2 regions of the Streptomyces sp. NPDC058240 genome follow, and region 1 is predicted to be linked to the other one. Evidence: predicted binding sites of a transcription regulator. Region 1 holds the regulator's gene; the other holds the start of a gene.
What was found. The regulator HspR, encoded in region 1, represses chaperone genes until heat shock. The targets are predictions, from matches to a motif close to TTGAGNNNNNNNNNCTCAA.
Positions count from the first base shown of each region.

Region 2: lon (endopeptidase La) is a predicted target of HspR. The motif match lies at 2,872-2,890, and genes of this name have one in related genera.

Region 1 is NZ_JBHVWT010000038.1:37,766-46,742, forward strand. Features, by position in the region: gene dnaJ (molecular chaperone DnaJ) at 111-1,295, shown strand; gene ACFVX4_RS33670 (heat shock protein transcriptional repressor HspR) at 1,297-1,743, shown strand; gene ACFVX4_RS33675 (hypothetical protein) at 1,899-2,276, shown strand; gene ACFVX4_RS33680 (helix-turn-helix transcriptional regulator) at 2,593-3,603, opposite strand; gene ACFVX4_RS33685 (5'-nucleotidase) at 3,705-3,977, shown strand; gene ACFVX4_RS33690 ((2Fe-2S)-binding protein) at 3,974-4,294, shown strand; gene ACFVX4_RS33695 (pyridoxamine 5'-phosphate oxidase family protein) at 4,431-4,835, opposite strand; gene clpB (ATP-dependent chaperone ClpB) at 5,087-7,687, shown strand; gene ACFVX4_RS33705 (MFS transporter) at 8,124-8,977, shown strand, end outside.
Region 2 is NZ_JBHVWT010000016.1:128,077-142,952, reverse strand. Features, by position in the region: gene ACFVX4_RS24435 (polysaccharide deacetylase family protein) at 1-81, shown strand, start outside; gene lon (endopeptidase La) at 417-2,849, opposite strand; partial or broken gene ACFVX4_RS24425 (nucleotidyltransferase) at 2,996-3,379, shown strand; gene ACFVX4_RS24420 (rhomboid-like protein) at 3,306-4,121, opposite strand; gene ACFVX4_RS24415 (RNA polymerase sigma factor) at 4,257-4,862, shown strand; gene ACFVX4_RS24410 (zf-HC2 domain-containing protein) at 4,859-5,782, shown strand; gene ACFVX4_RS24405 (ABC transporter ATP-binding protein) at 5,793-6,596, shown strand; gene ACFVX4_RS24400 (hypothetical protein) at 6,593-7,939, shown strand; gene ACFVX4_RS24395 (hypothetical protein) at 7,936-8,559, shown strand; gene ACFVX4_RS24390 (spermidine synthase) at 8,672-9,364, shown strand; gene ACFVX4_RS24385 (response regulator transcription factor) at 9,589-10,326, shown strand; gene ACFVX4_RS24380 (ATP-binding protein) at 10,323-11,399, shown strand; gene ACFVX4_RS24375 (multifunctional oxoglutarate decarboxylase/oxoglutarate dehydrogenase thiamine pyrophosphate-binding subunit/dihydrolipoyllysine-residue succinyltransferase subunit) at 11,658-14,876, shown strand, end outside.

The sequences.
Region 1 (8,977 bases):
GCACGGGGGGGGTCGAACCCCCCGTCGAACCACCTCACGCCCCACCCCCAGGCCAGGCGACCTCCCCGGGTGCCGTCCCCATGGCCGATCGTCCGGAAGGAGGGACGTCGATGAGCACGAAGGACTTCGTCGAGAAGGACTACTACAAGGTCCTCGGCGTCCCCAAGGACGCCACCGACGCCGAGATCAAGAAGGCGTACCGGAAGCTCGCCCGCGAGTTCCACCCGGACGCCAACAAGGGCGACGACAAGGCGGAGGAGCGCTTCAAGGAGATCTCCGAGGCGAACGACGTCCTCGGCGACAGCAAGAAGCGCAAGGAATACGACGAGGCACGCGCCCTCTTCGGCAACGGCGGCTTCAGGGCCGGACCCGGAGGAGCGGGAGGCAACTTCAACTTCGACCTCGGCGACCTCTTCGGAGGCACCCAGGGCGGGGGCCAGGGCGGCGGCGCCGGCGGTTTCGGCGGCGGCGGTCTGGGCGATGTCTTCGGCGGCCTGTTCAACCGGGGCGGCACGGGGACCCGGGTGCAGCCGCGCCGCGGCCAGGACATCGAGTCCGAGGTGACGCTCAGCTTCACCGAGGCGGTCGACGGGGCCACGGTCCCGTTGCGGATGTCCAGCCAGGCGCCCTGCAAGGCGTGTTCCGGCACCGGCGACAAGAACGGCACCCCCAGGGTCTGCCCGACCTGTCTCGGCACCGGCCAGGTCTCGCGCGGCACCGGCGGCGGCTTCTCACTCACCGACCCCTGCGTGGACTGCAAGGGCCGGGGTCTCATCGCCCAGGACCCCTGCGATGTCTGCAAGGGCAGCGGACGGGCCAAGTCCTCCCGGACCATGCAGGTCAGGATTCCGGCGGGCGTCTCCGACGGCCAGCGGATCCGGCTGCGCGGCAAGGGCGGTCCGGGCGAGCGCGGTGGACCGGCCGGCGATCTGTACGTCGTGGTCCACGTCGGCGCCCACCCGGTCTTCGGCCGCAAGGGCGACAACCTCACGGTCACCGTGCCCGTCGACTTCACGGAGGCGGCGCTCGGCGGCGAGGTGAAGGTGCCCACGCTCGGCGGCCCGCCGGTCACCCTGAAACTGCCCGCCGGCACCCCCAACGGGCGCACGATGCGCGCCCGCGGCAAGGGCGCCGTGCGCAAGGACGGCACCCGGGGCGACCTGCTGGTCACCGTCGAGGTGGCGGTGCCCAAGGACCTCGGCAACGAGGCCAGGGACGCGCTGGAGGCCTACCGGAAGGCGACCGCGGGCCATGACCCGCGGGCGGAACTGTTCCAGGCGGCGAAGGGAGCTTGAGGTGGACGGCCGACGACGTAATCCGTACGAACTGACCGATGAATCCCCGGTGTACGTGATCTCGATCGCGGCCCAGCTCTCGGGCCTGCATCCGCAGACGCTGCGCCAGTACGACCGTCTCGGCCTGGTCTCGCCCGACCGCACGGCCGGGCGCGGCAGGCGCTACTCGGCCCGCGACATCGAGCTGCTGCGCACCGTGCAGCAGCTGTCGCAGGACGAGGGCATCAACCTCGCCGGCATCAAGCGCATCATCGAGCTGGAGAACCAGGTCGCCGCGCTCCAGCAGCGCGTCGCCGAGCTCTCGGCGGCCGTGGACGGCGCGGCACAGGCGATGCAGCAGCGCGAGGCGCAGGTCCACGCCTCGTACCGGCGCGATCTGGTGCCGTATCAGGACGTGCAGCAGACCAGCGCGTTGGTGGTCTGGCGCCCGAAGCGTCCGAAGGACTGAGCGGGAGGGCGGGCCGGGCCGGGCGCGGCTGCGCCCGGTGGACCGCCCACCCGCGCGACGAAGGGCCGGGGAGCCGACTTACGGGTCGGCTCCCCGGCCCTTCGTCGTACGCCCCCGGTGCGGGGCAGCGGCCGGAACCCGACTCCGGTCCGATCATGGCCGGCGACAATGGGCGGGGGCCTGTCCTGACCCCGCCCGTCGGCGCAGTGCGGTCCTCGGTGGCCAGGACTGCCGGGATTCTGCTGGACACCGTGATCACATCGGCGTTCGGCGGGGGCGACGACGGCCCCGCGATGTTCGTACGCCTCGAAACCCCCGAGGGGGAGGTGGAGTTGACCGTCATCGCGGCCACCGCCTCCCACAGCCCCGCCGAGCACCGGCTGTCGCAGGACCTGCTCGACGCCTACGCGACCGGCCGGGCCACCCCCGCCGCACTGCTCGCCTGGGGGCGCACCCATGGCGGCGGCACTCCCGGTCGCGCGGAGCGGGAGGAGTTGCTTGCGGGGTGGGGTGGGCGTGCGGCTCGTCGGTGAGCGGCTTGACGGCGCCATTTCTCCGGCCGTTCCTCGCGGAAGGAAGGAACGCTCAGAGCCTCTGTGCAGATCCTGACGGCCGCATCACACAGCTCACGTCCCCCGTGCGCATGGGCCGTTGTGTCTTCGTCCCTGCCCATTCGTGCCCCCCGGCTTTCGGCAGTGCAGCAAGATGACGGTGGTGGAAGCCCAAGGGCTGGGCAAAGTGGGGGTGCCGGAGGAACTGGTGACCGCCGACTCGTCCGGGACGTGGCCATGCTCACCCGTCGTGCGGCCACGTACTCCGCCGAGGGCGGGGGCGCGAGGTGCCGGCCGGTCAGGAATCCTGGTCGAGGATCCTTGACTGGGCGATCAGATAGCCGAGCTGGGCGCGGCTCGTGCTGCCCAGGACGGCGGACAGCTTGGCCACGTGTGCCCGGCAGGTGCGGACGTTCATGCCGAGGCGGCGGGCGATCGAGTCGTCCACATGGCCTTCTACGAGGAGTTGGGCGATGGAGCGCTGAACTCCGCTGATGCCTTGGGGGGCAGGGTCGTACGGGAGCTCTTCCAGGAGGGGGGACGCACGGTTCCACAGCTGTTCGAAGACCTTGATCAGGTACTCGACCAGTCCCGGGTGACGCAGTTCGAGGGCGACCTGGTCGTCGTCGCTGGCCGGAATGAACGCGACGGCCCGGTCGAAGACGATCAGGCGCGAGATGAGCTCTTCCAGCGTGCGGATCTCGACCTTGCCGTCGGCCAGGCGCTCCGCGTAGGCCCGCGTGCCCTGGCTGTGCCGGACGGTGTGCTGGTAGAGGGTGCGCATGCCCACCCCGCGGTCGACCACCAGCAGTGCGCGCTCCAGGCCCTCCCGGAGGCGGTCCTCGCCCCGGTCGCCGCCCGGTTGGACCGTGAGTACCTCGGTGCGGCACTCGGCGGTGGCGAGGTCGAGGGCCGCGTTGATGCGGTTGCTGCCCTCCAGCACCGTGATGGCGTGGGTGATGGGGGGATCCTGGGCGCTGATGTCCATGAAGGGTTCGAACGATTCGGCCAATTCCAGGGACAGTCTTCTGTGCTCCTGGATCTCGCGTTCGATGGGGTTCAATCGCTGTGCCAGCGCCGCGGACGGCGGGACGGGGCGGAGCCACTCGGCGTCGTCGGGGTCGGGATGCAGCAGGGCGAAGTCCATCAGGCAGGGCGCGGTGGCCACCTCGGCCCGCGATATCCGGCCGGAGCGCAGCGCACTGGCGTAGAGACGTCCTCCGTCTTCGCATAGTTCGGTGATCCCGTGAGGATGCGTACCTTTTGTGTTGCTTGTGGTCATATCTCCACCCCCCAGGTTCCTGAACATGCAGGAACATGATGCATCGACTCGGTGGTGTTCGTGTGCCCAGGTGAGACATCGTCTTAGGTGCGGGGGAGAAGAATCCACAAGTGAGGACGAAGCCGACTATGTATAAGCGATTGCTTCGCTCGGCGCTTGCCGTCTCATTCGTCGCGGCCCTGGGCTTCGGCGTACTGGGAAGCGATGAGATCAGCTGGGGTTCGGGGGCCGCCAAGGGCGGCGAGATCAGCTGGAGTACCGAAGCGGGCGCCGGGCCGGGCGAGATCAGCTGGAGTGTCGAGGCCGCGAGCCCTGCCGGCGAGATCAGCTGGCTCTCCGGGACGTCGGTCGCGTCCGACGAGATCAGCTGGGTCGTCGCACCGACCCGACCGGGCGCATGACCATCCCGCCGGACGACCGGACCTTCCGGCGAGAGATGGCCACGGCCTACCGATCAGGCTGGCATTTCATCGACCTCGTCACTGCCATCCCCCACTGTGGCGACTCGTTGATGGTCACTCTGTTCGGCGACCCCATCGTTGTCGCACGCGAAGAAGACGACGAAGTACGTGCCTACCGTTGCCTCCGCAAGCCGCGTGGAGCCCCGCAGCCCGTTCGCTGTGCGATTCGGTACGACATGATCTTCGTCAACCTCGACCGGCGGGACCACCAGCTGTTCGAGCCAGAGACTATTTCCGCCACCCCCCGCAGTGCCTGAGCGATCCCCCGTCGTTCCATGTCGCTCAGTCACTCCCCCACACAACGGCGCCATCGTGACCTGAACACGATGGCGCCGTTGTGCTTTTCCCGGCCGCGCCCGCCCCGCCGGGCGCGGTCCGCGGTCCGCGGACCGGTCAGGCCCTGCCGAGCGCCCGGTCCACGGCGATCTCGATGACGATCCGGTCCGGGTTGGGCTTCGGCGTGCGCTCGTAGCGTTCTGCGTAGCGGCGTACGGCGTCGGCCACCACCTCGGGTTCCGTGCGCACCGTCGCGCGCCCCTCCAGCGTCGCCCAGCGGCGCCCGTCGATCTGGCAGACGGCGACCCGTGCGCCGTCCGGGCCCGCGGCCAGGACATTGGCGGCCTTCCGGGTGTTCTTGCCGGTGATGACCCGCGCCAGCCCCGTCTCGGGGTCGTACGTGACACCCACCGGCACCACGTGCGGTGTGCCGTCGGGGCGGGGCGTGGTCAGGGTGCACACATGGCGTGCGCGCCAGAAGGCGAGGTACTCGGGGCCGGGGTTCGTCACGTCGACTGCCATGGGGACAGCGTAGGCAGCGCGGGCGCGGCGCCGGCCCCGCCGTGGGCCCCGCTGCGGTGGCGGAGGGCCGGTGCGGCCGGTTCACTCGAAGCAGCGGAACAAGGGGCAGTTCCTGGCGCGGACAGCTCCCGGCATCAAGTTGAGTGGATTGGACTCAACATCGCCTTGAGTGGAATAGACTCAACTTTATGCACGTTGACTAAGTCAGTGTTGTGGAGAGAGCCAGCCACCGCAAGGAGGAGAAAGCGCACGTGGACGCCGAGCTGACCAACAAGAGCCGGGACGCCATCAACGCGGCCACCAGCAGGGCCGTGAAGGACGGGCACCCCGATCTGACCCCCGGGCACCTGCTGCTCGCGCTGCTCGCGGGCGAGGACAACGAGAACATCATCGATCTGCTCGCCGCCGTCGAGGCCGACCAGATCGCCGTACGCACCGAGACCGAGCGGCTCCTGGGCGCCCAGCCCAGCGTCACGGGCTCGACCGTCGCCCCGCCGCAGCCCAACCGGGAGCTGCTTGCTGTCATCGCCGATGCCGCGCAGCGCGCGAAGGAGCTCGGCGACGACTACATCTCCACCGAGCACCTGCTGATCGGCATCGCCGCCGAGGGTGGCCGCGCCGGTGAGATCCTCAGTGGGCAGGGGGCCAGTGCGAAGAAGCTGCTGGACGCGTTCGAGAAGAGCAGGGGAGGGCGACGGGTGACCACACCCGACCCGGAGGGCCAGTACAAGGCGCTGGAGAAGTTCGGTACGGACTTCACCGCGGCCGCACGCGAGGGCAAGCTCGACCCGGTCATCGGGCGCGACCAGGAGATCCGCCGCGTCGTCCAGGTGCTGTCCCGACGCACCAAGAACAATCCCGTGCTCATCGGCGAGCCCGGCGTCGGCAAGACGGCCGTCGTCGAGGGCCTCGCCCAGCGCATCGTCAAGGGCGACGTCCCCGAGTCCCTGAAGAACAAGCGGCTCGTCTCGCTCGACCTCGGTGCGATGGTCGCGGGCGCCAAGTACCGCGGCGAGTTCGAGGAGCGGCTGAAGACCGTCCTCTCCGAGATCAAGGAGAGCGACGGGCAGATCATCACCTTCATCGACGAGCTGCACACCGTCGTGGGCGCGGGCGCCGGCGGCGACTCCGCCATGGACGCCGGCAACATGCTCAAGCCGATGCTGGCCCGCGGCGAGCTCCGCATGGTCGGCGCGACGACGCTCGACGAGTACCGCGAGCGGATCGAGAAGGACCCCGCCCTGGAGCGCCGCTTCCAGCAGGTGCTGGTGGCCGAGCCGAGCGTCGAGGACACCATCGCGATCCTGCGCGGGCTCAAGGGCCGGTACGAGGCCCACCACAAGGTCTCCATCGCGGACTCCGCGCTGGTGGCCGCCGCGACCCTGTCCGACCGCTACATCACCTCCCGCTTCCTCCCCGACAAGGCCATCGACCTGGTCGACGAGGCGGCGTCCCGGCTGCGCATGGAGATCGACTCCTCGCCGGTCGAGATCGATGAGCTCCAGCGCGCCGTCGACCGCCTCCACATGGAGGAGCTGGCCCTCAAGAACGAGACCGACCCCGGCTCCCGGCAGCGCCTGGAGAAGCTGCGCCGCGACCTCGCCGACAAGGAGGAGGAGCTGCGCGGCCTCAACGCCCGCTGGGAGAAGGAGAAGCAGGGCCTCAACCGCGTCGGTGAGCTGAAGGAACGTCTCGACGAACTGCACGGCCAGGCCGAACGCGCCCAGCGCGACGGCGACTTCGACACCGCCTCCAAGCTGCTCTACGGGGAGATCCCCGGCCTGGAGCGGGAGCTGGCGGAGGCGAGCGAGGCCGAGCGGGAGGCGGCCAAGGACACCATGGTCAAGGAGGAGGTCGGCCCGGACGACATCGCCGATGTCGTCGGTTCCTGGACCGGCATCCCCGCCGGACGCCTGCTGGAGGGCGAGACCCAGAAGCTGCTGCGCATGGAGGACGAGCTCGGCAAGCGCCTCATCGGGCAGGGCGAGGCCGTGCGGGCGGTGTCGGACGCGGTGCGCCGTACCCGCGCCGGAATCGCCGACCCGGACCGGCCCACCGGCTCGTTCCTCTTCCTCGGCCCGACCGGTGTCGGCAAGACGGAGCTGGCGAAGGCGCTCGCCGACTTCCTGTTCGACGACGAGCGGGCCATGGTCCGCATCGACATGAGCGAGTACGGCGAGAAGCACAGCGTGGCGCGGCTCGTCGGCGCCCCGCCCGGATACATCGGCTACGAGGAGGGAGGCCAGCTCACCGAGGCGGTCCGCCGCCGCCCGTACAGCGTCGTGCTGCTGGACGAGGTCGAGAAGGCCCATCCCGAGGTCTTCGACATCCTGCTCCAGGTACTCGACGACGGCCGGCTCACCGACGGCCAGGGCCGGACGGTGGACTTCCGCAACACCATCCTGATCCTGACCTCCAACCTCGGCAGCCAGTTCCTGGTCGACCCGCTGACCAAGCCCGAGGAGAAGAAGGCACAGGTCCTGGAGGTCGTGAGGGCCTCGTTCAAGCCGGAGTTCCTCAACCGGCTCGATGACCTGGTGGTCTTCTCCGCGCTGTCCGGCGACGAGCTGTCGCACATCGCGCAGCTCCAGATCGACCGGCTCGCAAAGCGGCTGGCCGACCGCCGGCTCACCCTCGACGTCACGCCCGAGGCCCTGGCCTGGCTGGCCGAGGAGGGCAACGACCCGGCCTACGGGGCCCGGCCGCTGCGCCGCCTCATCCAGACGGCGATCGGCGACCGGCTGGCGAAGGAGATTCTCGCGGGCGAGGTCGAGGACGGGGACACCGTCCGGGTGGACCGGGTCGGGGACGGCCTGCTCGTCGGGCCCGCGACCTCGGGCAGCACCTTGTAGGCGGCGCATGGCCGGTTTCGATGCCGGGTCCCCGGCCGGAGGCCCATGGGTCCCGGACGGGGACATGCCGTCCGTACCAGCGTGCGGAAGGGCGTGCGTCCAGGCCGGGACACGTCGGCGCCGCCGTGCGAGGGGCGAGGGATCGCGGTGATTCCGGGAGAAAGGGAAAACGGCCGCCGTCATCGATGATCCACTGTTCAACATCGATATTGCGCCAAACGTCTCGCTCCGCACCGATGGGTGGCATCTTCTGATGCGGCGCCGTCCCGGGCCGCATCACCCGCCTCTGACAAGGGACTTCTGCTCGGGTGCAGGCGGTGTCCGCCCGGCGGTGCGCGAATAATCAGGACACCTCGGGGCGTCCGTCGTGGCCTGCTCGCAAGCAGGGTTGGGGGCCGAATTCGGCAGTCGGTAGCGTGCCCGCATGAACGAGCGGATGGGCGATGAGATAAAGCCGGGGCCTGAAAAGCCCAGATCTGACAATCTCTTTCACCTTGGCGAATTCCGTGCGCTTTGGGCTGCTTATGCCCAGTCGATCCTGGGTGACCAGCTGGCACGCGTGGCCCTGTCGTTGCTCGTGTTCGAACGCACCGACTCGCCAGGATGGACCGCGGCGACGTATGCGCTGACCACCTTGCCCGCTCTGCTGTCCGGGGTGCTCCTGTCCGGCCTGGCGGACCGTTTCCCCCGGCGTACGGTCATGATCAGCTGCGACCTGGTGCGGATGGTGATGGTCGGGCTGATGGCCCTGCCCGGGATGCCCTTGCCGCTGCTCGCCGGGCTGCTGGTGCTGGCGCAGCTGGCCGAGGCGCCCTTCGGCGCCGCCCAGGGCGCACTGCTGCCCACCGTGCTCGGTACGCAGCGGTACGAACGCGGCCAACGGGTCATGCAGATCACCAACCAGGTCGGACAGCTGGCCGGCTTCGCCGGTGGCGGTCTGCTGGCCGCGTGGCTGGGCAGCAACCTCTCCCTGGGCGTGAACGCGGTGACCTTCCTGCTCTCGGCGACCCTGGTCAGGTTCGGCGTGAAGGCCCGTCCCGCGGCGAGTGCCGACGCCCGTAAGCCGCGGCTCGGCGCACAGGTCGGGGGTGCCGCCGCGCTGATCTGGTCGGACCGCAGGCTCCGGTCGCTGCTCGCGCTGGGGTGGCTCGCGGGGTTCGTCGTCCTGCCGGAAGGACTGGCCGCCCCGTTCGCGGACGAGGCCGGCGGTGGCGCCTCCTCGGTGGGACTCCTGCTCGCCTCGCATCCGGCGGGAATGGTGCTGGGAGCGGCCCTGCTGGGGCGGGCCAA
Region 2 (14,876 bases), on a different contig from region 1:
AAGCAGGGCTACACCTTCGTCACCGTGCCGCAGCTGATGGCTCCCGCCGAGCCGGTCCCCGGGACCATCTACCGCCCCTGAGCCGGCGAGCGGGAGACCCTGGGCCCTGTCGTCAAACTGCCGTCGTCGCCCGGAGGGCGGCCGCGCGGCGTCTGGTGCGTGCGATCGCAAGGCGCCGGAATGGTCTCGTAGCGGAGCTACTAGGCCCTGTCGCCCGGAGGCGGTGACGTCGATGGCGTTGCCGAAGCAGTCGGCTCGGCCGGGACCGGTTGCCGGTACGCACCTGCGGATCACGCGGAACGGCCCGCCGGTACGCACCTGCGGATCACGCGGAACGGCCCGCCCACCCGTTGCCGGGAAGGCGGGCCGTCCGTACCGGCCGCGTACGCGGTGCCACGTCCGTCACGCCGTGGCGGCTACGCCGCGGCCGGGATCCTCTCCTCGGGCCTGGCCGCGGAGGCCGGGGCCAGGGCGATCTCCAGGACCTGGCGGACATCGGTCACCGGGTGGACCTCCAGCGTGTCCAGGACCTCGGCGGGGACGTCGTCCAGGTCGGCCTCGTTCCGCTTCGGGATCACCACGGTGGTGATCCCGGCGCGGTGTGCGGCCAGCAGCTTCTGCTTCAGGCCGCCGATCGGCAGCACCCGTCCGGTCAGCGAGACCTCACCGGTCATCGCCACGTCCGTGCGGACCAGCCGTCCGGAGAGCAGCGAGGCCAGCGCCGTCGTCATGGTGATACCGGCGCTCGGGCCGTCCTTCGGGACCGCGCCCGCCGGGAAGTGGATGTGCACGCCGCGGTCCTTCAGGTCCGCGACCGGCAGTTCCAGCTCCGCGCCGTGCGAGCGCAGGAAGCTCAGCGCGATCTGCGCGGACTCCTTCATGACGTCGCCGAGCTGGCCGGTGAGGGTCAGTCCGGACGCCCCGGTCTCCGGGTCGGCCAGCGACGCCTCCACGAACAGCACGTCGCCGCCCGCGCCGGTCACCGCGAGTCCGGTGGCCACACCGGGCACCGAGGTGCGGCGCTCGGCCGGGTCCTGGGCGGACTCGGGGACGTGGTGCGGACGTCCGATCAGACCGCGCAGATCCGCTTCGGTGACCGTGAACGGAAGCTCCCGGTCGCCCAGTTCGTGCTGGGCCGCGACCTTGCGGAGCAGCCGGGCGACGGCCCGCTCCAGGTTCCGTACGCCCGCTTCACGGGTGTACTCGCCGGCCAGCTTGCGCAGCGCGGACTCGTCGAGCGTCACCTCGTCCTTCTCCAGACCGGCCCGCTCCAGCTGGCGCGGGAGCAGGTGGTCCCGGGCGATGACGACCTTCTCGTCCTCGGTGTAGCCGTCGAGCCTGACCAGCTCCATGCGGTCGAGCAGGGCCTCCGGGATGGCTTCGAGCACATTGGCCGTGGCCAGGAAGACGACATCGCTGAGGTCGAGCTCGACCTCCAGGTAGTGGTCGCGGAAGGTGTGGTTCTGCGCCGGGTCGAGGACTTCGAGGAGGGCGGCGGCCGGGTCTCCCCGGAAGTCGGAGCCGACCTTGTCGATCTCGTCGAGCAGGACGACCGGGTTCATCGAACCGGCCTCCTTGATGGCCCGGACGATACGTCCCGGCAGGGCACCGACGTACGTACGCCGGTGGCCGCGGATCTCCGCCTCGTCCCGCACACCGCCGAGCGCGACGCGGACGAACTTGCGGCCCATGGCGTGCGCGACGGATTCCCCGAGCGAGGTCTTGCCCACGCCCGGAGGCCCCACCAGCGCCAGCACGGCACCGCCGCGCCGCCCGCCGACGACCCCCAGTCCGCGGTCGGAGCGCCGCTTGCGGACGGCGAGGTACTCGGTGATGCGCTCCTTCACGTCCTGGAGCCCCGCGTGCTCGGCGTCGAGGATGCGCTGGGCGCCCCGGATGTCGTAGGCGTCCTCGGTCCGCTCGGTCCACGGCAGTTCGAGGACGGTGTCGAGCCAGGTCCTGATCCAGGAACCCTCGGGGCTCTGGTCGGAGGAGCGCTCCAGCTTGTCGACCTCCTTGAGCGCGGCCTCGCGGACATGCTCGGGAAGGTCGGCGGCCTCGACACGGGCCCGGTAGTCGTCGGACTCGTCTGCGCCGGAACCAGGACCGCCGTTGAGATCGGAGAGCTCCTTTCGGACGGCTTCGAGCTGGCGCCGCAGCAGGAATTCGCGCTGCTGCTTGTCGACGCCCTCCTGGACGTCCTTGGCGATGGACTCGGCGACGTCCTGCTCGGCGAGGTGTTCACCGAGCCACTGGATGGCGAGCTTCAGCCGGGCGACCGGGTCCGTGGTCTCCAGGAGCTGCACCTTCTGGGCCGTGGTGAGGAAGGGCGAGTAACCGGAATTGTCGGCGAGCGCGGAGATGTCCTCGATCTGCTGGACCCGGTCCACGACCTGCCAGGCGCCGCGCTTCTTCAGCCAGCTGGTGGCGAGCGCCTTGTACTCCTTGACCAGCTCGGCGGCGGCACCGGGAAGCGGGTCGGGAACGACCGTGTCGACCCGTGTCCCCTCCACCCAGAGCGCTCCACCCGGCCCGCTGGTCCCGGCCCCGATCCGCACCCGGCCCCGGCCGCGGATCAGCGCGCCCGGATCTCCGTCCGAAAGCCGTCCGACCTGCTCGACGGTGCCGATGACACCGGTACCGGTGTACGTCCCGTCGATCCGCGGCACCAGAAGCACCTCGGGCTTGCCGCCGCCGTCCCGGGCCGCGGCCTGTGCGGCCTCCACGGCGGCACGTACATCGGTGTCGGACAGGTCCAGAGGCACCACCATCCCGGGCAGCACGACCTCGTCGTCGAGCGGCAGCACGGGCAGGGCGAGCGGAGTGACCGCATTGGAATCGATAGCCATGATCTCCCCTTCGGCAGTCAAGTTGAGCTATCCAGACTCAATGCTCCTGAGCGGCTCCTTGTTCCCCGGAGGGTGTTCGCTGTGAGCGATCGACCGGTCGCGCTCGCGCCCCGACCCCCGACCCCCGATCGCCGGGCCCCGGCCCCCCGACCCCGCTGCTCGCCCGCGAGACCAACGGGGACCTGTTTCTCCTGCTCCCCCGCTGGCGGCGAAGGGCCGCCGAAGCCACCACGGACGCCGAACGCCGATATCTGAGCCGGGGCGTCGCCCGCCGTCTCGTCCGGTCCGGCTTCACCCTGGTCATGCCGCGGTGGCGCGGCTGGACCAGCGACCTGGCCGAGTCCGCCGAGGTGTTCGCCCGCTACTACCCGGACCACCCGGAGCGGATCGAGCAGATGCGGCTGGCCGCGCACATCGGCCGCAACCCCTCCGCCGACCCGGCCGTCGTCGCGGCACTCATCGACGACCTGGCCCCCTGGCTGGCGGCCGAGTATCTCGCGGTGCACGGTGAGAAGGCACCACGCCCCTGACCACCGCTCCCCCGGCCGCACCGGCCCGGCGCAGCAGCGGCCAGCAGGCCACACCGAGCAGCAGCGCCAGCGGATGGCCCCAGTTGGTGAGCGGGTTGTCCAGATCGAGCAGGTCGCGCACCAGCATCGCGCCCACCCCGCCGAGCACCAGCACCCGCACCAGCGGGGTGAGCAGTCCGGTGAGCGCGCCCACGCTCGCCAGCAGCCCGAAGCTGATGCCGTAGTCGAGTCGGTGCAGCGACGACTCCGGCAGATGCCCGACGACCACGGAGAGCCCGACCGGGATCTCCGTGGCGAGCGTCGCCACGACATGACCGAGCTGGAACACCGCGGCGGTCCGCCACCCGCCGATGCGGCGTTCCAGCGCGGTCAGCACGAGAGCGAAGGCGAAGACGTACGGGGAGGTGAGCCCGCCGACGACCCACAGGGCGCTGGCCACCAGGACGAGCAGCGGGGTCTCGCCGAGGTGCGCGACGTCCGTGCTCGACTCGCGCAGCACGGCGGCGACGGTGTCGGGATCGGCGTACTCCATGAAGAGGGACGTGACGACCAGTACCAGCAGGTACCCGAAGGTGAACGGGGTACCGGTGGGCGTCGGCAGCAGCCGCAGCCATCGGCGGGCCCTGCGGACCGGAGGCGGCGGGGCCGCGGTGTCGCCCGTGCGGCCCTGGCACGGGATGGCGTCGAGCAGCGGAGCCGCGAAGGGGGCTTCGCGGACCGCCCTGTCCGTACGCTGATGCACCGCGTGAGGCCCCTTTCCATCACAAGCCCCCCAAAGCAACGTCCTACCTTCTGTGATCATCCCCCGCGCCGTCCATGGCGTGAGCCACACGCGCCGTCCGTGAACCGGCCCGGGTCCGTCGCCCGATAGAGAGGTGTGAAGCTGTTGCGCCCCTCGGGGGAGGACCCGGACGACGACGACGCCCTGCTGCGTGCCGTCGCGCAGGGGGACACGGAAGCCCTGGCGACGCTCTACGACCGGCACGCCGGCTGGCTGCTGGCCCGACTGGGCAGGCGGTGCGCGGATGCCGAGACCGTACGGGAAGTTCTCCAGGACACCTTCGTGACGGTCTGGCGCTCCGCCGGATCGCACCGCGGAGCCCGGGTCGGCGGCTGGCTGTGGGTGATCGCCTCGCGCCGGCTGGTGGACGCGCAGCGGGTCCACGCCCGTACCGATCTCGCCACCCGGGCCGGGCGGACCGGGAGCAACGAGTGGGCCGCCACCGCGCCGTCCGCCGAGGAGCGGGTGCTCGCCGGGCTGGAGTACGGGGATGTGGGCGCCGCGCTCGACCGGATCTCGCCCGAGCTGCGGGAGGTCCTGCGCGCCACGGTCATCGACGGGCTGACGACCCGCGAGACGGCCCGGCTCCTGGGCATACCCGAGGGCACGGTCAAGACCCGGGCGATGCGGGCCAGACGTGAGCTGCGCGCCGCACTGGAGCTGTCGGCCGCGGAGGCCGGACCGCTGGGAGGAACGGCATGACCACGACGGGAGGTGCCGGCATGCCCCACTGGCACGTGAGCGAGGAGCTGGCCGGGCGGTACGCCGCCGGTCCGGTGCCGGAGACGGACGCGTGGTCCGTCGAGAAGCACGTGGAGGCGTGCGGGGGATGCGCGGCCCGGATCTCGGCGGCGGTACGCACGCGGCCGGAGGCGGGGGCGGCGCTGGACGCGGTGCGCGCGGGGGTACTGGCCGCGGTGGCGGCGGAGGGGGTGCCGGCGAGGGGGCCCGCCCGCAGCGTCCGGCACCGCTTCCCCGGGGCCGCGACCCGCGCCGGGCGGCTGTTGTGGGCCGCCGGGCCCGCGCTGCGCAGGCCGTGGCTGCTGGCGCTGGTGCTGGTGGCCGTCGGGGCTCTCGCGCTGGCGTACGGGGCCGGGGCCGGGGCCGGGGAGACCATCCGCCCGCTGCTCCTCGTCGTCGCGCCGGTGCTGCCGCTGGCCGGGGTCGCCCTCTCCTACGGCCGGCACGCGGACCCGATGCACGAGATCACCGCCACCACCCCGTCCGGCGGGCTGCCGCTGCTGCTGACCAGGACCGCCGCGGTGCTCGCCGTGAGCATCCCGGCGCTCACGCTCGCCGGGGCGGCGCTGCCCCCGTCCACCGGGTGGCCCGGCGCGGCGGCATGGCTGCTGCCGGGACTCGCGATGACGCTGGCGGCGCTCGCCCTCGGTTCGTACGTCGGCTGCCGTACCGGTGCCACGTCCATCGCCGCGGCCTGGGCGGCCGCCGTGGTCCTTCCTGCCTTCGCCGCGTCGCCCCCGGCGACCGCCGAGGCGGCGGCCGAGGCCGCGCGGTACTTCGCGGGGCCCGCCGCACAGGCCGGCTGGGCGGCGGGCGCGCTGGGGTGCGCCGCGCTGCTCGCCGTACGCCGTAGATCCTTCGATCATCTGGAGAAGTTGTGAGCGTGAACGCATGAGCGGTATCGAGGCCGTGAACACGGTCGAGGTAAGGGCGCTGACCGTCCGGCACCGCAGGACGACCGCGCTGGACGCCGTCGATCTGGACTTCGCGCCCGGCGTGCACGGGCTGCTCGGACCGAACGGGGCGGGCAAGACCTCGCTGATCCGGGTGCTCGCCACCGTCGCCGCGCCCTCCGGCGGCCGGGTGGAGCTGCTCGGCAGCGAGGTGGGCTCCGAGTCGGACCACCGCAGCCGGGCGGCGGTCCGGCGCAGGCTCGGCTATCTGCCGCAGGAGTTCGGCTACTACCCGGGCTTCACGGTCCGCGAATTCGTCTCCTATGTGGCCTGGCTCAAGGAGATGGACGCGGCGGCGGTCCCGGCGGCCGTGGAACGCGCGGTGGACCGGGTGGGTCTGGCGGACCGGATCGACTCACGGGTGAAGACCCTGTCGGGCGGCATGGTGCGGCGCGTCGGCATCGCCCAGGCGATCGTCAACGATCCGGACCTGCTGCTGCTCGACGAGCCCACCGCCGGTCTGGACCCGGAGCAACGGGTCGAGTTCCGGGCGCTGATACGGGAGCTGGGCCGCGCCACCACCGTGATCGTCTCGACCCACCTGGTCGAGGACGTCGCCGCGGCCTGCACCGATGTCACGCTGATCGAGGCGGGCCGGATCGCGTACCGGGGTACGACGCGGGAGCTGACGGAGCTCGGCGGCACCGCGGACGGTGGAGCGGAGCGGCCGGACGGCAACCCGATCGAGCGCGGCTACACCGCCGCGCTGCGGGCGCACCGGGCGGCGGTGGCGAGCCGATGACAGCCTCCGCCACGTCCGTGAAGACCGCGGCCGGGAAGCCCCCGTCCGGGAGGGCCCCGGCCCGCACCGCCCTACTCACCGCCCTGCGGACCGAACTCCGGCGCGGGATCGCCCCCTGGACCGGTCTCGCCGTCATGCTCACCCTCCTCGTTCCGCTGTGGAGCAAGTCGGCCCAGTGGCAGGGGAGCTGGGGCGAGACCCAGAACCAACTGCACACGGCGACCGCACTGCTCGGCGGCCCGCTCGTCGCAGCGGCCACCTGCTGGCAGGGCGGCCGGGAGCACCGCCGGCGCACCGCCGAACTGCTGCTCTCGGTCCCCCGCAGCCGGCTCGCGCAGGTGATGACGGCCGCGACGCCGATCTTGCTGTGGGCGGCGGCCGGGTACCTGCTCGCGCTGGGCGTGGTGTTCGCGGCCACGGCTCCGTACACCGGGGCAGGCGGTCCGTCGCTCTCGGTCGTCGTCGCGGATCTCGGTTCCCTGCTGTCCATCGGCTTCGTCGGCTTCGTGGCCGGGCGGCTGGTGCGGTGGCGGCTGATCGCCCCGGTGCTCGCGGCCGTTCTCTACGTGCTCCTGGGGGCCCCGAACTATGTGGAATCGGATGCCCGGTTCCTGAGCCCCGCCGAGCAGTACGCGTTCGAAGGGTCCGTCCCGGTGTGGTGGTTCGCACCGGTCCAGCTGGCCTGGACGGGCGGCATCGCCGCCACCGTGCTGCTCGCGTACGCGGCCCGGCGGCGCCTGCTGGCCGTCGTACCGCTCGCGCTGGCGGTCACGGCCGGAGCGGTGATCGCGCCGGCGGGCGAGAACCTGTTCCGGGCCGACCCGACCGCGACGCGCAGGGTCTGCTCGGCACCGGCACCCGGCAGGCCACAGATCTGTGTGAAGGCGCCCGATGCCCTTGTGCTGCCCAGCGCGTCCGAAGCCCTGGCCGGCATGTTCTCGCGGTTGGAGGGGGTCCCGGGCGCACCGGTCAGATACGTGGACCCGGAGTCCGATCCGAAGGCCGGCGAAGCCGCGCTCGCCCATGTCATGCGCGGCTGGGGCATCACGCGGAACAGGCTGACCGATCCTCAGGCGTACGCCTCGAACACCGCCCTGACCCTGGTGGACCGCGACTGTCCGGACGGCTTGAGAACGAGCGACCGCAAGGTGTCCGAGCGAGTGCATCTCACGGACGACGCGGTACGCACCTGGCTGGCCGGCGACGACTCCCCATGGGACCCGGACGCCCGCCCCCTCGTCACCCGCCTCACGACCATGCCGGACGCCGACCGCAGGGCCTGGCTCGGCCACTTCCTGGCCACCCTGAAGAGCTGCGAGCCCGCGGAGGTGCCGGCCCTGTGAGCGCTCAGCCGGCCCACGCCGCTCTCCCCCTCCGCTACCTCCGCTCCCGCGCCCTCCCCCTCACCACCGCCACCCTGATCTGCGTCGCCCTCGTCGCCGCCTGGGCCGCCCACTGGCTGCAGAGCCAGCCGCACTTCGACCACACCGCCCGTGTCCCGGTCGTCGTGCTGGCCCCGCTGCTCGCCTCCTCGGCGATCGGCACCAGCCTGCACGCGCACTCCGACGAGCTGGACCGGACCGCCGTGGGCCGCTGGTGGCCGCGCCGGCTGCTGCATCTGCTGGCGCTGACCGTGCTGACGGCCGGAGTGCTCGCGGCGGCGGTCCCGGGGCACCCGGAGGAGTTCGGCGTACCGGCCATGGTGCGCAACGTGCTCGGCGCGACCGGGGTGGCCGCCGCCTCCGTCGCCCTGCTCGGTGCCCGGCTGAGCTGGCTTCCGATGACGGTCTACGGCGGCGCCGTCTACCTGGCGGCGCCCCGCACCCCGGGCGGCGCGGCGGCGGTGTGGGCCTGGCCGATGCAGCCGGGCCCGCAGGTCGCTGCGTGGGCGGTGGCCGTGACGGCGTACGTGGCCGGGGCGGTGTTCCTCACTGTGCGTGGCCCGCGCCCGGAGCGCGGGTAGCCCCGGCGGCGGGTGACTCCTCGGACGGATCCGGCAATCCGCTGGCCTCCGGCCGCGCCGACCGGACAGGATGGCGGGGCCCCGTGTCCGCCATCCACCGGAGACCCGCACCATGCCCGATATTCACCACTCCGACGCTCTCGCCCCCGTCACGCTCGACCGCCGCGAAGGCCCGCACGGCGAGGTCGTTCTGCGGGAGCGGGGCGACGACTTCGAGATCATCGCCAACGGGTGTTTCCTGATGGACACCTCGGACGGACGCTCCGAACGGCTGCTGATCGACGCGGCGCTGGCCGCCCTCCCCACCGGCCGGCCGGCCCCGTCGGTGCTCATCGGGGGTCTCGGCGTCGGCTTCTCGCTCGTCCGGGCCGCCGCCGAGCCGCGGTGGGGCCGGATCGTCGTCGCCGAGCGGGAGCAGGCGATCGTGGACTGGCACCTGGAGGGGCCGCTGGCCGCGATCTCCGGTGCGGCGCTCGCCGATCCCCGGACCGGGATCCTGACGACGGATCTCGTCGAGTACCTGAGAACGACTACGGACCGTTACGACGCCCTGTGTCTGGACATCGACAACGGGCCGGACTGGACCGTCACCGACGACAACACGAGCCTCTACTCCCCCGCCGGTCTCGCGGACTGCCGGGAGCGGCTGACACCGGGCGGCGTTCTCGCAGTGTGGTCCGCACAACCGTCCGCCGATTTCGAACAAGCCCTGCGGAATGCCGGATTCGATGGGGTAAGAACCGAAGAGGTCGCTGTTGCCCGAGGTGTGCCCGACGTGGTGCATCTCGCACTTCGGACAGACTGAGATTCCCCACCGGGTATCGCCGGCCCCCGGAAGCCCGGGGGCCAAGCGGCACAAGACAGACACTCCGCCACTTCCTTGCACCCGAGGCGTTACACCCTGCGTAGCCGAGAACAGTCCGCTGCCTTTACGCTGCTGACCGGTAACGGGATCACCCACGAAATCCACAAGCGAAGACCGTGCGTCCGGGGGAATGGCCCCCGTGAGAACGGGGCAGGGGCGGGGCGATGGAACAGACACACACCACCCACAACGGCGTCGCGGCCACCCCTGGCGCGCAGCGCCGGGTGCTGGTGGTCGAGGACGACCCCACGATCGTCGATGCCATTTCCGCCCGGCTGCGGGCCGAGGGCTTTCTGGTGCAGACCGCACTCGACGGCCCGGCGGCGGTGGACGCGGCCGAGGCGTGGCAACCCGATCTGATGGTGCTCGACATCATGCTTCCCGGCTTCGACGGCCTGGAGGTCTGCCGCCGCGTGCAGGCCCAGCGGCCGGTGCCGGTGCTGATGCTGACCGCCCGGGACGACGAGACCGACATGCTGGTCGGCCTCGGGGTCGGCGCCGACGACTACATGACCAAGCCGTTCTCGATGCGCGAGCTGGCGGCCCGGGTCCATGTCCTGCTGCGCCGGGTCGAGCGCGCGGCGCTGGCCGCGGTGACGCCGCGCAGCGGGATCCTGCGCCTCGGCGAGCTGGAGATCGATCACGCGCAGCGCCGGGTCAGGGTGCGCGCCGACGACGTCCACCTCACACCGACCGAGTTCGACCTGCTGGTCTGTCTGGCCAATACGCCGCGCGCGGTGCTCTCCCGGGAGCAGCTGCTGGCCGAGGTCTGGGACTGGGCGGACGCCTCCGGCACCCGTACGGTCGACAGCCACATCAAGGCGCTGCGCCGGAAGATCGGCGCGGAACGGATCCGTACCGTGCACGGTGTGGGCTACGCCCTGGAGACCCCGGCTCCATGACCCGGCCCGGTTCCGGACTGCGTCCTTTCTCGGTCAAGGCCAAGATGAGCACGCTCGTCGTGGTCTCGGTCTTCATCACCACCGGCCTGCTGATGGTGGCCGTGCGCACCAGGACCGAGCTGCGGTTCATCACGGTGTTCTCGGTGATCGCGACCCTGTTGATCACCCAGTTCGTGGCGCACGGTCTGACCGCGCCGCTGGAAGAGATGACCACCGTGGCCCGGTCCGTCTCGCACGGCGACTACACCAGACGGGTGAGCGGCGCCGGCCGGCGCGACGAGCTCGGCGACCTGGCCCAGACGATCAACCGCATGGCGGACGATCTGGAGGCCGTGGACCGGCATCGCAAGGAACTGGTGGCGAATGTCTCGCACGAGCTGCGAACACCCATCGCGGCGCTGAGAGCCGTGCTGGAGAACGTCGTGGACGGGGTGTCCTCGGCCGATCCCGAGACGATGCGTACCGCGCTGAAGCAGACCGAGCGGCTCGGCAGGCTGGTGGAGACGCTGCTGGACCTGTCCCGCCTGGACAACGGGGTGGTCACGCTCAAGGCCCGCCGTTTCGAGGTGTGGCCGTATCTGTCGGGCGTGCTGAAGGAGGCGAACCTCGCCGCCTCGCACCGCCGGCTGTCGTCCGGTTCCGGGAACCACATGCGCAAGGACGTGCATCTGCATCTGGACGTGTCGCCGCCGGAGCTGACCGCGCACGCGGACGCGGAACGCCTGCACCAGGTGGTGGCCAATCTGATCGACAACGCCGTCAAGCACAGCCCGCCGCACGGCCGGGTCACCGTGCTGGCCCGGCGCGGGCCCGGACCGGAGTCCCTGACGCTGGAGGTCCTGGACGAGGGGCCGGGCATTCCGGAGTCCGAGCGGTACCGGGTCTTCGAGCGCTTCAACCGCGGCGAGGTGCCCTCCCCGCACGGGCCGGGCAGCGACGGCGGTACGGGCCTGGGCCTGGCGATCGCCCGCTGGGCGGTGGATCTGCACGGCGGACGCATCGGTGTGGCCGAATCCGTTCGCGGCTGCCGCATCCAGGTCACTCTTCCGGGGGTCCCTCAACCGCGAGGTTGACATAGGGTTCGAACCGGAAGGGCACGTTCTACGTGCTCCGTTCAAGGGGGTACGGCGCAGGGGGCCGTAGCCGCGGTGCCGCGTACCCAAAGTGAAGCAGAACCGTGCATGTTTCCCGCCAATTCCTGCACCGAAACCCGCCTTCCAATGTGACTTGCGCGACGAAGACCGGCCCGGCCTGCGTGGAACGGCTGGGGAGGCGTAGCCTTGATTTCCGCTGTCCATCACCTTGTGAAGCGGAAGAGGGCGGTTGCCGCCGTGTCGTCTCAGTCCCCCAGTAACTCGAGCATCTCGACCGACCAAGCCAGCCCGGGTTCGAACCCGGCTGCTGCTTTCGGGCCCAATGAGTGGCTCGTCGACGAGATCTACCAGCAGTACCTCCAGGATCCCAATTCGGTCGATCGCGCCTGGTGGGACTTCTTCGCCGACTACAAGCCGGGTACCTCCGGCACGGCGGACAAGCCCGTTCCCGGCGCCCCGGCCACAGGGGCTGCGGTGACCCCGGCCCCGGCCGCGCCCGCACAGGCCACCCCGGCGCAGGCCCCGGCTCCGGCCGCACCCGCCCCGGCTCCCGCGGCTCCGGCGCCCGCACAGGCCGCCCCCGCCGCCGCTGCTCCGGCAGCCCCGGCGCAGGCCGCCCCGGCTCCGGCCGCGCAGGCCGCCGCGCCCGCCCCGGCCAAGACCGCGGCAGCGCCGGCCACCGAGGCCGCGGCCGGCCCGGAGTACGTGACGCTGCGCGGCCCGTCGGCCGCCGTCGCGAAGAACATGAACGCCTCGCTGGAGCTGCCGACGGCCACGTCCGTCCGCGCCGTCCCGGTGAAGCTGCTCTTCGACAACCGCATCGTCATCAACAACCACCTCAAGCGCGCCCGGGGCGGGAAGATCTCCTTCACGCACCTCATCGGGTACGCGATGGTGCAGGCCCTCAAGGCCATGCCGGCGATGAACCACTCCTTCGCGCTGAAGGACGGCAAGCCGACCCTGGTCAAGCCGGAGCACGTCAACCTCGGTCTCGCCATCGACCTGGTGAAGCCGAACGGCGACCGCCAGCTGGTCGTCGCGGCCATCAAGAAGGCCGAGACGCTCAACTTCTTCGAGTTCTGGCAGGCCTACGAGGACATCGTCCGCCGCGCCCGCAACGGCAAGCTCGGCATGGACGACTTCACCGGGGTCACCGCCTCGCTGACCAACCCCGGCGGCATCGGCACCGTTCACTCGGTGCCCCGCCTGATGCCCGGACAGGGCCTCATCATGGGCGTCGGCGCGATGGACTACCCGGCCGAGTTCCAGGGCACCTCGCAGGACACCCTGAACAAGCTGGGCATCTCCAAGGTCATGACGCTGACCTCGACGTACGACCACCGGGTCATCCAGGGCGCCGCCTCCGGCGAGTTCCTGCGGATCGTCGCCCAGCTCCTGCTCGGCGAGAACGAGTTCTACGACGAGATCTTCAAGTCGCTGCGCATCCCGTACGAGCCGGTCCGCTGGCTCACGGACATCGACGCCTCGCACGACAACGACGTGACCAAGGCCGCGCGGGTCTTCGAGCTGATCCACTCCTACCGGGTCCGCGGCCACGTCATGGCCGACACCGACCCGCTGGAGTACCGCCAGCGCAAGCACCCCGACCTGGACATCACCGAGCACGGCCTCACTCTGTGGGACCTGGAGCGGGACTTCGCGGTCGGCGGTTTCGCCGGCAAGTCGATGATGAAGCTCCGCGACATCCTCGGTGTGCTGCGCGAGTCGTACTGCCGCACCACCGGCATCGAGTTCATGCACATCCAGGACCCGAAGCAGCGCAAGTGGCTCCAGGACCGGGTGGAACGCCCGCGCGCCCAGCAGCCCGAGCGCGAGGAGCAGCTGCGCATCCTGCGCCGGCTGAACGCCGCCGAGGCGTTCGAGACGTTCCTGCAGACCAAGTACGTCGGCCAGAAGCGGTTCTCGCTGGAGGGCGGCGAGTCCGTCATCCCGCTGCTCGACGCGGTCATCGACTCCGCCGCCGAGGCCCGCCTCGACGAGGTCGTCATCGGCATGGCCCACCGCGGCCGGCTGAACGTGCTGGCGAACATCGTCGGCAAGTCGTACGCGCAGATCTTCCGCGAGTTCGAGGGCAACCTCGACCCCCGGTCGATGCACGGCTCCGGCGACGTCAAGTACCACCTGGGCGCCGAGGGCACCTTCACCGGTCTGGACGGCGAGCAGATCAAGGTCTCGCTGGCCGCCAACCCCTCGCACCTGGAGGCGGTCGACCCGGTCCTGGAGGGCATCGCCCGCGCCAAGCAGGACATCATCAACAAGGGCGGCACGGACTTCACGGTCCTGCCCGTCGCCCTCCACGGCGACGCGGCCTTCGCGGGCCAGGGCGTCGTCGCCGAGACGCTCAACATGTCGCAGCTGCGCGGCTACCGCACCGGCGGCACCGTGCACGTGGTGATCAACAACCAGGTCGGCTTCACCGCCGCCCCGGAGTCCTCGCGCTCCTCGATGTACGCCACCGACGTGGCGCGCATGATCGAGGCGCCGATCATCCACGTCAACGGCGACGACCCCGAGGCCGTCGTCCGCGTCGCGCGGCTCGCCTTCGAGTTCCGGCAGGCGTTCAACAAGGACGTCGTGATCGACCTCATCTGCTACCGCCGCCGCGGTCACAACGAGGGCGACAACCCGGAGTTCACCAACCCGCAGATGTACACCCTGATCGACAAGAAGCGCTCGGTGCGCAAGCTCTACACCGAGTCCCTCATCGGTCGCGGCGACATCACGCTGGAAGAGGCGGAGCAGGCGCTCCAGGACTTCCAGGGCCAGCTGGAGAAGGTCTTCGCGGAGGTCCGCGAGGCCACCTCGCTGCCGGCCCCGGCGCACACCCCCGAGGTCCAGGCCGAGTTCCCGGTCGCCGTGACCACCGCGATCTCCCCGGAGGTCGTCAAGGTCATCGCGGAGTCCCAGGTCAACATCCCCGACCGGATCACCGTCCACCCCCGCCTGATGCCGCAGATGCAGCGCCGCGCGGCCTCGGTGGAGAACGGCACGATCGACTGGGGCATGGGCGAGACCCTGGCCATCGGTTCGCTGCTGATGGAGGGCACCCCGGTCCGGCTCGCCGGCCAGGACACCCGCCGCGGCACCTTCGGCCAGCGGCACGCGGTCCTCGTCGACCAGGTGACCGGCGAGGACCACACCCCGCTGCTCTACCTCTCCGACGAGCAGGCCCGTTACAACGTCTACGACTCGCTGCTCAGCGAGTACGCGGCGATGGGCTTCGAGTACGGCTACTCGCTGGCCCGTCCGGAGTCGCTGGTCGTCTGGGAGGCCCAGTTCGGTGACTTCGTCAACGGCGCGCAGACCGTCGTCGACGAGTTCATCTCCTCGGCCGAGCAGAAGTGGGGCCAGACCTCCGGCGTCACGCTGCTGCTGCCGCACGGCTACGAGGGCCAGGGCCCGGACCACTCGTCCGCCCGCCCGGAGCGCTTCCTC